2 regions of the Hylemonella sp. GW821-FHT12C09 genome follow, and region 2 is predicted to be linked to the other one. Evidence: predicted binding sites of a transcription regulator. Region 2 holds the regulator's gene; the other holds the start of a gene.
The links. Region 2 encodes NrdR, which represses ribonucleotide reductase genes. Its sites were predicted from a motif close to CACNANATNTNGTG; they were not measured.
Positions count from the first base shown of each region.

Region 1: AC1RRP_RS06915 (ribonucleoside-diphosphate reductase subunit alpha) is a predicted target of NrdR. The motif match lies at 2,779-2,792, and genes of this name have one in related genera.

Region 1 covers NZ_JBXAQQ010000003.1:227,630-233,788, forward strand. The annotation lists gene AC1RRP_RS06915 (ribonucleoside-diphosphate reductase subunit alpha) at 1-2,682, opposite strand, end outside; gene ampD (1,6-anhydro-N-acetylmuramyl-L-alanine amidase AmpD) at 3,073-3,669, opposite strand; gene AC1RRP_RS06925 (sigma-54-dependent transcriptional regulator) at 3,666-5,162, opposite strand; gene AC1RRP_RS06930 (two-component system sensor histidine kinase NtrB) at 5,159-6,159, opposite strand, start outside.
Region 2 covers NZ_JBXAQQ010000005.1:19,167-25,325, forward strand. The annotation lists gene AC1RRP_RS09660 (pilus assembly protein) at 1-2,054, shown strand, start outside; gene AC1RRP_RS09665 (hypothetical protein) at 2,064-2,771, shown strand; gene AC1RRP_RS09670 (GspH/FimT family pseudopilin) at 2,908-3,459, shown strand; gene nrdR (transcriptional regulator NrdR) at 3,461-3,910, opposite strand; gene glyA (serine hydroxymethyltransferase) at 3,920-5,164, opposite strand; ZMP/ZTP riboswitch at 5,200-5,339, opposite strand; gene AC1RRP_RS09685 (transglycosylase SLT domain-containing protein) at 5,377-6,159, opposite strand, start outside.

The DNA.
Region 1 (6,159 bases), on a different contig from region 2:
GAGACCGCGCAGCCAGGCCAGCTTGTAGGTGTCGTCCAGCTTCTTGCCCGAGGCACCGGCCATGTAGATGTTGAGCGACTGGGCTTGGTCGATCCACTTCTGGCGGCGTGCGGCAGCCTCCACCAGCCAGAGTGTTTCGACTTCGAAGGCCGTGGCGTAGAGGGACTTGATCTCCTGCGGCACGCGGTCGATGGGGGCCAGCGAGCCGTCGAAATGCTTGAGGTCCATGACCATCACGTCGTCCCACAGGCCCAGTCGCTTGAGGTCGCGCACCAGGTAGCTGTTGATGACGGTGAACTCGCCCGACAGGTTGGACTTGACCGACAGGTTGCCGAAGCAGGGTTCGATCGAGGCGTCCACACCGATGATGTTGGAGATGGTCGCGGTCGGTGCAATGGCCACGCAGTTGGAGTTGCGCATGCCGTCGCGGGCGATCTTCTTGCGCAGGGCGTCCCAGTCCAGGGTGGCCGAGCGGTCGACCTCCACATAACCGCCGCGGGCTTTGGCCAGCAGGTCCAGCGTGTCCAGCGGCAGGACACCCTGGTCCCACAACGAGCCCTTGTAGCTGGAGTACTGGCCGCGCTCGCGAGCCAGCTCGGTCGAAGCCCAGTAGGCGTGGTAGCAGACGGCCTCCATGGACTGGTCGGCGAATTCCACGGCGGCCTGGCTGGCATAGGGGATGCGCAGTTCGTACAGCGCGTCCTGGAAGCCCATGATGCCCAGGCCGACGGGGCGGTGGCGCAGGTTGGAGTCGCGCGCCTTCTTGACGGCGTAGTAGTTGATGTCGATCACGTTGTCCAGCATGCGCATGGCGGTGGACACGGTTTTCTTGAGCTTTTCCTGGTCGATGGCGCCGTTCTTGAGGTGCTGGCGCAGGTTGACCGAGCCCAGGTTGCAGACGGCGGTCTCGGTGTCGCTGGTGTTGAGCGTGATCTCGGTGCACAGGTTGGACGAGTGCACCACGCCGGCGTGCTGCTGCGGCGAGCGCACATTGCAGGCGTCCTTGAAGGTGATCCAGGGGTGGCCGGTCTCGAACAGCATCGAGAGCATCTTGCGCCACAGGTCGGTGGCCGGCACCGTCTTGCTGGGCTTGATTTCGCCGCGCTTGGCCTTTTCTTCGTAGACCACATAGGCCTGCTCGAAGGCGGCGCCAAAGAGGTCGTGCAGGTCCGGCACATCGGAAGGCGAGAACAGGGTCCACTCGCCCTTTTCCATGACCCGGCGCATGAACAGGTCGGGGATCCAGTTGGCCGTGTTCATGTCGTGCGTGCGGCGGCGGTCGTCGCCGGTGTTCTTGCGCAGCTCCAGGAACTCCTCGATGTCCAGGTGCCAGGTCTCCAGGTAGGTGCAGACCGCGCCCTTGCGCTTGCCGCCCTGGTTCACGGCCACGGCGGTGTCGTTCACGACCTTGAGGAAGGGCACGACGCCCTGCGACTCGCCGTTGGTGCCCTTGATGTGGCTGCCCAGGGCGCGCACGCGCGTCCAGTCATTGCCCAGGCCGCCGGCGAATTTGGACAGCAGGGCGTTTTCCTTGATGGACTCGTAGATGCCGTCCAGGTCGTCGGGTACGGTGGTCAGGTAGCAGCTGGAGAGCTGCGAACGCAGCGTGCCGGCGTTGAACAGGGTGGGCGTGGACGACATGAAGTCGAAGGAGGACAGTACTTCATAGAACTCGATGGCACGTGCTTCGCGGTCGATCTCGCCCAGCGAGAGGCCCATGGCCACGCGCATGAAGAAGGCTTGCGGCAGTTCGATACGGCTCTTGCGCACGTGCAGGAAATAACGGTCGTACAGGGTCTGCAGGCCCAGGTAGTCGAACTGCAGGTCGCGGTCGGCCTTGAGGGCGGCGCCCAGGCGCTTGAGGTCGAACTGCAGCATGTCGGGGTTGAGCAGCTCGTTGTCCACACCCTTCTTGATGAAGTCGGGGAAGTACTCTGCATACGCTTGGCCCATGCCGGCTTGCGGCACGTCGCGGCCCAGCACCTCGCGGGCGATGGTGTGGAAGAGCAGGCGCGCGGTGGCGTAGGTGTAGTCCGGATCTTTCTCGATCAGGGTGCGGGCGGCCAGGATGGCGGCCTTGAAGACCTCGTCGATCGGCACGCCGTCGTACAGGTTGCGCATGGTCTCGGCGACGATGGGATCGGGCTTGATGTCGGCACCCAGGCCGGCGCAGGCGTTCTCGATCAGCTGCTGCAGGCTGCCCAAGTCCAGCGAGACGCGCTGGCCGCCATCGATCACATGCAACTGGGGCGCTTTCGGTGCGGCCTGGGCGGATTGCTGGGCGCGTTCCTGGGTACGGCGCTCGCGATACAGCACGTAGGCGCGGGCAATCTCGTGGTGGCCGCCGCGCATCAGGCCCAGTTCGACCTGGTCCTGCACGTCTTCAATATGGAAGGTGCCGCCGCCCGGGCGCGAGCGCATGAGTGCGCGCACGACGTTCTGCGTCAGGGCGTCCACCACCTCGCGCACGCTGGCCGAAGCGGCGCCCTGGGTGCCGTGCACGGCCAGGAAGGCTTTCATCATGGCCACGGCGATCTTGCTTGGCTCGAAGGGCACGACGGCGCCGTTGCGGCGGATGATCTGGTAGTTGTTCAGGGGGGTGGCGGCCGTGTTTTCCTGGGTTTGCATGGTCAGGACACCGGTGTGCAGAGGGGGGGTGGCGGGGTTCAGAGCGGTTTGCATTATTTCCTCGTCGTCAGCAAATCTGTTGTTGGTTCTTGGGGGCCGTATTCTGGCTCGCGATACGATCTGTTGGAGAAAAGCACTGCGAGCAGAAAGCACTATATATGGTGTGTCTGGTGAATACAAGCCACTACAGGTAGTGTAGCGTCGGGCATACAGCGCAGGGCGTATCCGACGCAAAAAAAGCGGCCGTCGCTGGCTGCGGAAACAGTGAGCGGGACATTCAGCGCTGGCGCGCCGCGCCGCTTGAAGTCACGTCATTTCCAGTTCGAAGGCCAGCAGGCATGCGGCACGGCAGCGGATTTTCCGTGCCAGCCCGCATGCCGTCTGCACGGCCGATTTTCCGGGGGTGTGATGCGTGGTCGGTGCGCCGTCGCCGGGTGGTCCGACTCAGGTGGTCGCTTCGGGAAAATACTGAGACGGCCAGCCCAAGGCCTGCTGCAGCACGGCCCACTGGAAGCCGGGGCCGGGGTCGGCCTTGCGACCGGGGGCCACGTGTTCGTGTCCGGCGATGTGTTGCACCGGGTAGCGCTGGCCCAGGGCGGCGCACAGGCTGCCCAGGGTTTCGTATTGCCCGGCCTCGAAAGACTCGCCTTCCAGGCCTTCGAGTTCGATGCCGATCGAGTCATCGTTGCAGTTGTCGCGACCGCGGTAGCAGGAGACGCCGGCATGCCAGGCGCGATCGTCGCAGCTGACGAACTGCCAGAGTTCGCCGTTGCGGCGGATGTAGAAATGCGAGGAGACCTGCATGCCCTCGATGCTCTTGAAATAAGGGTGGGCGTTCCAGTCCAGCGCATTGGTGAACAGGCGCTGCACTTCGTCGCCGCCATACTGGCCCGGCGGCAGGCTGATGGAGTGGATCAGCAGCAGGTCCACGGCGGCATCTGTGGGACGCGGCCCGAAGTTGGGCGAGTCCAGCCGGCGCGCAAAGCGGTACCAGCCGCCATCCCACAGGCGGTTGCGTTCCGGGGCGGGATGCTTGCTCATGCGCCGGGGTCATTGCCCTGCGGCGTGTCGATGTTCAGGCGCGCGATCCGGTAGCGGATCTGGCGCAGGCTCAGGCCCAGCTTGGCTGCTGCTGCCGTGCGGTTGAACCCGGTTTCCTGCAGGGCCTTGACCAGGATCTCGCGCTCCTGGCGGTCCAGGTGGCCTTGCAGGTCGGCGGGCAACTCCGGGCGCTCCAGAGTGGTCGGGGCCAGGCTGGGCGGCAGCACCCCCGGAAGGGTGGGCGCCAGGTCCAAGGCGGTCGGGTCCAGGATGGCCGGTGTGGTGTCAAGGCTGTCGAAACTCAATTCACCACCGTCGCTCAGCGCCACGGCGCGGTGCAGCAGGTTTTCCAGCTCGCGCACATTGCCGGTCAGCGGGTGCTTGGCCAGCTGGACCAGCGTCTCGGGCAGCAGGCGGGGCAGGGGCAGGCCTGACTCCTGGCTGATGCGCCTGAGCAGGGCGTCGCACAGCACGGGCAGGTCCTCGCGGCGCTCGCGCAGCGGGGGGATGTCGATCTCGATCACATTGAGACGGTAGTACAGGTCCTGGCGGAAACGCCCTTCCTGCACCTCGCGCGCCAGATGCTTGTGCGTGGCACTGACGACGCGCACGTCCACGGTCTCTTCCTGCGTGCCGCCGACCGGGCGCACGCAGCGCTCCTGGATGGCGCGCAGCAGCTTGGATTGCATGGACAGCGGCAGGTCGCCGATTTCATCCAGGAACAGGGTACCGCCGCGCGCGGCCTGGAAATAACCGTCGCGGTCCTGGTTGGCGCCGGTGTAGGCGCCCTTGCGTACGCCGAAGAACTCGGTTTCGAGCAGGTTTTCCGGGATGGCGCTGCAGTTCACCGCCACGATCGGGCCGCCGGCCCGATGGCTGTTGGCGTGCAGGGCCAGTGCCGTCAGCTCCTTGCCTGTGCCGGACTCACCGCAGATCAGCACCGGGGCCATGCTGCGTGCCACTTTGAGGATGCGTTCGCGTACCTGGCGGATGGCGGGCGAGCTGCCTACCAGGCGCTGCAGTGCCGCTTCTCCTGCGGGGGGCTGGGCTGTGGTGCGCGGTGCGGTCACCGCGGCGGGAGGGGGCGGGGGCGCGACCCGGGGGGTGAGAGCATCCTGGACGGCCGAGGCGATGACGGTACGGAACTGTTTCAGGTCAACCGGCTTGGTCAGGTAGTCGAAGGCACCGGCCTTGAGCGATTCCACTGCGTTTTCCGCCGAGCCATAGGCCGTGATGACCACACAACGCTCGCCGCGCTGTTGGGCGCGCAGGCGCTGGAGCAATTCGATGCCCAGGCCGTCGGGCAGGCGCATGTCGGTGATCAACACCTCGTAGCGGTGCTCCTGGAGATGCTTCCAGGCGTCGGCCAGGGTTTCCGCCACGTCGACGTGGTAACCCTCGCGCAGCAGGGTCAGCTCGTAGAGCGTGCGCAGGTCGGGTTCGTCATCCACGACCAGGATGTGCGCCGGGGAAGCGGGGGCGTGGTTGCTCATGAGGTGTCTGGCGTTCTGGCGGCCGGCGACGGGACGGCCGCCAGGCGCAGGGTGATGAAGAATTCGTTGCCGTCCATCAGGGTATCCCGGGCGATGCGACGGGCGCGGTGGTAGCCGATGGCGGCGCCATGCCCTTCGCACAATTCACGGCAAATATACAGGCCCAGACCGCTGGAGCGGCTTTCCGACGAGAAGAAGGGTTCGAACAGATGCTGCTCCACCGAAGGCTCCATGGGCGGGCCGTCACTCCAGACGGCCAGCAGGGCTTGCCCGCTGGCGTCGGCACGGGCATGCACCTGGATCGCATCAGGCAACTGGCGGGCATAGCGGCTCGCATTGTCCAGCAGGTTGACCAGCACACGACGCAGGTGCTCGGGATCGAAGTGCACCGGCAACGGTTGCGGCGCCAGGTGCAGGGCGAGCATGGTGCTGTTGCCGGTCTGCTGCGCCCAGTCCTGGCCGATGCGCTGCACGGAGGGGGTCAGCTCCAGGACGCGGGACTCGAAGGCGGTGGCCTGCTTGCCGGCACGCGAGATGTTGAGCACGTCGTCGACGATACGGTCCAGGCGCTTGGCGTTCTGGCGGATCATCTGGGTCAGACGCATGTGCCGGGGGTCGTGGATTTCCTCTTCGAGCAGGGCATTGGCCTGGGCGATGGCGGCCAGGGGGTTGCGGATCTCGTGCGCCACGGCGGCCGACATGCGGCCCATGCTGGCCAGCTTCTCGGTGCGCATGCGCGCTTCCATCTCGCGCAGGTCCTGCAGGAACATGACACACAGGATTTCGGACTCACCCCAGTGGGCCGTGGTCATGCGGGTGCGCACGCGCATGCGCCGGTTGCCCTGTTCGAGATGCTCGATGCCGATGTCGGCGTGGTGAAAGTCACCTCGGCCGGTGAAGACCTGGAAGGCCAGTTCGGCCAGCGCCTGCCAGCCGGGTTCGTCGGCCAGGCTGAAGGGCGTGTGCCTGATCGGACGGTCATCAGCTTGCAGCATCT
Region 2 (6,159 bases):
GGTTCGGCGAACTGGTTCGCCAGCAGATCACGACGGCGGGCACACTGACGGCACAGAACTGGTCCGCCATGCGCTTGCTGGATTGCGCGACCACCCCGTGGTCAGCCAACACGATCTATACCACTGGTAAAGTTTACCGTCAGGGTGGCAATTGCCATTTGGTCATGGGGGACTACACTTCGGGCGCGAGTTTTGATGGCTCGGCTACCGGGGTGGATGGGCAGAGCACGCGTCTGCTGAAGGAGGATGAAGCCTCTTCGACTTCCGGTGCCGTGACGGCGAAAACATCGCGCACCATTTACACCAACAGCGCGAGTGCCTTGATACCGTTCGAATGGACGAACCTGGTCACTGCGGGGCTGGATGGCAACTTCTCGCAAACCTACCTGACGGGCCGCCTGTCCCAGTTCTGTGCTTCGGGTGCCGATTGCCTGAGCAGCGCGAATCAGGCCAGCGCCAGTGGATCGACCCTCGTGAACTATCTGCGTGGTGATCGCACCAACGAAAAGACCTACTACCGGGAAAGGGCCCATGTGCTGGGTGACATCGTGGCCTCGGAGGCGCGTTACGTAAAGGCGCCTTTGTTCAACTACGTGGACCCCGGCTACAGCGACTTCAAGACCCTGATGAAGACGCGCGCCGGCGCGGTTTATGTCGGGGCCAATGACGGCATGCTGCACGCATTTGATGCCACCAACGGGCAGGAGCTGTGGGCCTATGTCCCGCGCCCTGTCCTGCCGAATATGCATGCCCTGGCCGACAGGAATTACTCCACCACCCACCAGTTCTTCGTGGACAACACGCCTGAGGTCGGTGAGATCTCCGTGCCCTGTACGCCGGTGTTCCCGGCGACCACCTGCAACCCATGGAAAACGATCCTGGTGGGGGGCTTGAATCGGGGTGGGAGCAGCTATTACGCGCTGGATATCACCGATCCAGCCAGCCCGAAGTTCATGTGGGAGTTCACGGCCAGCAGCATGGGCTACAGCTACGGCAACCCCCGGATCACCAAGCTCAAGGATGGGACCTGGGTTGTGATGCTGACCTCCGGCTACAACAATGCCGATGACAAGGGCTACCTCTATGTGGTCAATGCGCAAACCGGTGCCCTGGTCCGGACTTTCACGGCCGACCCGGGAACGGGCAAGAAGGGGAACCTCGCGCGCATCAGTGCCCATGCCAAGACCGCTGATACGAACAACACGGTGACTGCGGTTTACGGTGGCGACATTCTGGGTAACCTCTGGCGCTTTGACGTGAATGGCGACATGGGTGCCAGCGGATACGACACGCAACTGCTGATCAACGTCGTGGATGCCAGCGGAAATCCCCAGCCCATCACGGCCAAGCCGACGGTTTCCACGGTGGATGGCCAAACCGTGGTGTATGTCGGCACCGGGAGATTCCTGGGGGTTTCTGACATCAGCGATCCGCAGTTCCAGTCTTTTTATGCGGTGGTCGACAGTGGCGGCAGCACGACCTTGACGACGCCGCGTACCTCGGGCAGTGGCTTCGTCAAACAGGTACTGTCCGATGGCACATGCCCCACAACGGCGCCTTCCTCGGTCTGTGCGCAAGGACAGACGGTTCGCATGTCCACGTCGAACCCCGTGGACTGGACTTCGAACAAGGGCTGGTACATGGACTTTCTGGGTGCCGGTGAGCGCGCCAACACAGACCCCAGCCTCGGTCTCGGGACCCTGCTGTTCACAACCAACCTGCCTTCCTTGACCTCGGGCAGCGTGTGCGGTGACCCCAGCACATCGGGCGCGAAAAGCTTCCTGTATTCCTTGGATTACAAATCGGGGGGCGCTGTAACCAACTCTTCGGGGGTTGCTGGTGTGTCCTTGGGTGATGGCGCAGTGACCCGCCCGGTCATGATCCTGATGGCCGACGGCACGGTACGCGCGCTGACGCGTGTGTCCAACGGCCTGTCGAGTGGGGATAGCAACAGTACCGACCAGGGGCAGACCGTGATTACCACGCCGCCGATCTACAAGGGCGCAGGAAGCGGCCTGAGGCGCGTATCCTGGCGCGAACTGACGATGCAGTAGTGAGCTGACTTGGCACCGGCGGGGTTGATAACGGGAGAGACTGGACGCATTGACATCCTGAAGGGGGGGCTTGCGCTCCTGGCTCGGCATCGCATCAACCTGCTGGCCCTTGCGCTGTCCTGCCTGTTCCATGCGGTGCTGTTCTGGGGGCTTGGAACCGAAGTCCTGAGCGGCAGCGCACTTTTCGGTCTGCGCTCTTCCTCGACGGTCGTTCGCTTCGCCCGCATGCCACTAGACGATGCCAGCATGAAGGTCGGGGAGCGTCGGTCCGAACCATCCGCCCCGGACAGCACAAAGCCTGGGCCGGTGGAGAAGCCCCAGGCTTCCGATGATTCAAAGCCGGCCGATCAGGGCGCTGCCCAGCGTCTCTCGTCCGACCCGATGCCCGTGCTGGGCGGACCCTTGCCGGAGCTTCACTATTTCTCCCCCGACGAGTTGTCGGTCAAGCCCCAGCTCATCAGCGACACCGAGGTCTCCGGGCCTACCTTTATCCCTGACATCCTTCCACTGCCGGTATTGGTGCAGCTCCTGATCAATGAGCAGGGTGGGGTGGACAAGGTCATTTTGGGCGAAAACTTCCTGTCTGATGTCGCCAGGAAATACATCGTGGAATCTTTTTCGGGCATGAGGTTCAGCCCGGGCATGCTGGGGGCGCTTCCTGTGAAATCCCAGTTGCAGATCGTGGTGAACCTGGATCCGGCCATTCCCGTCAACTAGAGCCCCCGGGCCATCCTCGGCCTCAGCCTGGGGATTTTTGATTGAAGGCATCCCCAATTTTGGGGATGCCTTTTTTCTTTGGCATGAATTAACTTACGTCCAGCTGCAACGGCCTCGTTGTTGAAGGAGGGTGCTCATGGTGTCCTGTCAGACTGCTAAAGGGTATTCGCTGCCTGAGGTGATGGTGGTGATGCTGGTGTTCTCCTTGTGCATGACGCAGGCGGTCCCCGCCATGTCGAGAGTGGTGGACAACGTCCGGATAAAAACCGGGGTGTCTGCGTTCATGGACAGCCTGCACCTCACCCGTTCCGAGGCCATACGGCGTAACGCGCGCGTTGTATTGTGCAAATCGGTTTCCGGGAGCGCTTGCACGCCAACTGGCGCATGGGAGAGTGGCTGGATCGTATTTCAGGACGCGAATGGCAACGGGGTGGTCGATCCAGGCGAAGAGGTGCTTCGCAGAGAAGCCTCGTTGCCGTCGGGCTTGCGGATCGTCGGCAACACTACAGTCGATGACTACGTGGCGTATACGGGGCTGGGGAAAACCACCCTGAACTCAGGCGCGTTTCAGGCTGGCACCATTACGGTGTGCCAGCCATCGACACAGAGGGTCGATGGCTACCAGATCGTTATCAACAGCTCGGGACGAGCGCGTGTCGCCAGGGCAGCGTTGAACGCGTGCCTTTGATTCAGCGCCGCACCTCATCCACCAGCGTCTTGAACTCGTCGATGTCTTCGAAGCTGCGGTAGACGCTGGCAAAGCGCACATAGGCCACCTTGTCCAGCTTCTTGAGTTCGCGCATCACCAGCTCGCCGATACGGGTGGATGGCACTTCGCGGAGGCCAAGATTGAGCAGTTTCTCCTCGATGCGCTCAATGGCGCTGTCGATCTGTTCGGTGCTGACGGGCCGTTTGCGCAGCGCCAGCTGCATCGAGGCGATGAGCTTGCCGCGCTCGTACTCGATACGCCGTCCGTCCTTCTTGACGATGGACGGGAAATTGACGTCAGGCCGTTCGTAGGTGGTGAAACGCTTCTCGCAGGCGCCGCACTGGCGGCGCCTGCGGATGAAATCCCCGTCCTCTGAAATCCGGGTCTCGACGACCTGGGTTTCAGAGTTTCCGCAGAAGGGGCATTTCATCGGGGGTGCTTACTTGTAGACCGGGAAGCGGGCGGTCAGGGCGTTGACCTTGGCGCGCACGGCAGCGATGTTGGCCTCGTCACGCGGCTTGTCCAGCACGTCGGCAATCAGGTTGGCCGTCATGCGGGCTTCCTCGTCCTTGAAACCACGCGTGGTCATGGCCGGCGTGCCGACGCGCACACCGCTGGTGACCATGGGCTTTTCCGGGTCGTTCGGGATGGCGTTCTTGTTGATGGTCATGTGGGCGGCGCCCAGCACGGCTTCGGCTTCCTTGCCGGTGATGCCCTTGGAGCGCAGGTCCACCAGCATGACGTGGCTTTGCGTGCCGCCGCTGACGATGCGCAGGCCGCGCTGGGTCAGGGTTTCGGCCACGATCTTGGCGTTCGTCACCACCTGTTGCTGGTAGGTCTTGAAGCCGGGGTCCATGGCTTCCTTGAAGGCCACGGCCTTGGCGGCGATCACGTGCATCAGCGGGCCGCCCTGCAGGCCGGGGAAGATGGCGCTGTTGATGGCCTTCTCATGCTGGGCCTTCATCAGGATGATGCCGCCGCGCGGGCCGCGCAGGCTCTTGTGGGTGGTGGAGGTCACCACGTCGGCGTGCGGCACGGGGTTGGGGTAGACGCCGGCGGCGATCAGGCCGGCGTAATGGGCCATGTCCACCATGAAGATGGCACCCACGTCTTTCGCCACCTTGGCGAAGCGCGCGAAGTCGATGTGCAGGCTGTAGGCCGACGCACCGGCGATGATGAGCTTGGGCTTGGATTCGTGCGCCTTCTTCTCCATAGCGTCGTAGTCGATCTCCTCCTTGGCGTTCAGGCCGTAGGACACCACGTTGAACCATTTACCCGACATATTGAGGGCCATGCCGTGGGTCAGGTGACCGCCTTCTGCCAGGCTCATCCCCATGATGGTGTCGCCGGGCTTGAGGAAGGCCAGGAAGACGGCCTCGTTGGCGGAGGCGCCGCAATGCGGCTGCACGTTGGCGGCATCGGCGCCGAAGATGGCCTTGACGCGGTCGATGGCCAGTTGCTCGGCCACATCCACGTGTTCGCAACCGCCGTAATAGCGCTTGCCCGGGTAGCCCTCGGCGTACTTGTTGGTGAGCTGGGTACCTTGTGCGGCCATGACAGCGGGCGAGGCGTAGTTCTCGCTGGCGATCAGCTCGATGTGGTGTTCCTGGCGGGCGTTCTCGGCCAGGATGGCGGCCCAGAGTTCGGGGTCGGTTTGTTCGACGAGGATGTTGCGGTTGTACATGGCAGTCGGAAAAAACAGGTGTCCCCCGCTGGGGTGGGGGCTGCCCAGGCGAACGGCTGAACACGGGACAAGGCTTGTTGCCTCATCCCGTGGCACGCTTCCCGGTGGTCTGTCCACGTCAGCGCCACCCGACCCAAGGGGTAGGGCACACCTATCGCCAGTCGCGTGCCCGGCTAGTGTAGCGGAGAGCAGCGACCGGGCCGATCCGGAGGTCAGGAGTTGAGCAGGACGACGGTCTCAGTCGTCGCCGGTTTGGCCGGCGCCGTCACCGGGATGGGCTGGACGGTCTGGGTCGGGACGGCGCGCCCGGAGGCCACCTGGACCAGGCGCGCATGCTCGGCCAGCACCTTGGCAGCGTAACCGCCATCGTCCGGCAGGTTGGCGGCGCCGACGTAGATGCGCAGGCCCCCTTCGATGGAGCCGGCGCGCCGGACATATTCCTGCAGGACCAGGGCGCCGACACGCAGGTTGGCGACCGGGTCAAAGGCGGCCAGCTTGCCGCCGAAGGCCTCGTACTTGTCGCTGTGCACGCGGGTCATGACCTGCATCAGGCCCTGGGCACCGACCGGGCTCTGCGCAAAGGGGTTGAAGCTGGATTCGATCGCCATGACCGAGAGCAGCAGCAGGGGGTCGATGTCGATGCGGCGGCCGATCTCATAGGCCTCCATCACCAGCGCCGAAACCGGCTCCGGCGCGACACGGTATTTCTTGCTGAGCCAGTAGGCCACTGCAGCCTGCTGTTTGGGCAGTTCATGCGGGTGGGCCGCCGTGGCGCGCTCGACGGCCACGGGCTCGGGCTCGATACCGCCGGTTTCGAATTGGCGGTTCTGCAGCCAGTCCATCAGCTGGACTTCTCCCGCCTGGCGGAGTTCCGGGCGGGCGACCAGGGCAATGGTGGCAAAAAGGACAGCCAGCCCCAACAGCGCAAAGCTGTTGTGGATGGTGGCGAAGAAGACTTGGGAGATATGGCGCGCGACGGATCGCAGGCCCTGGCC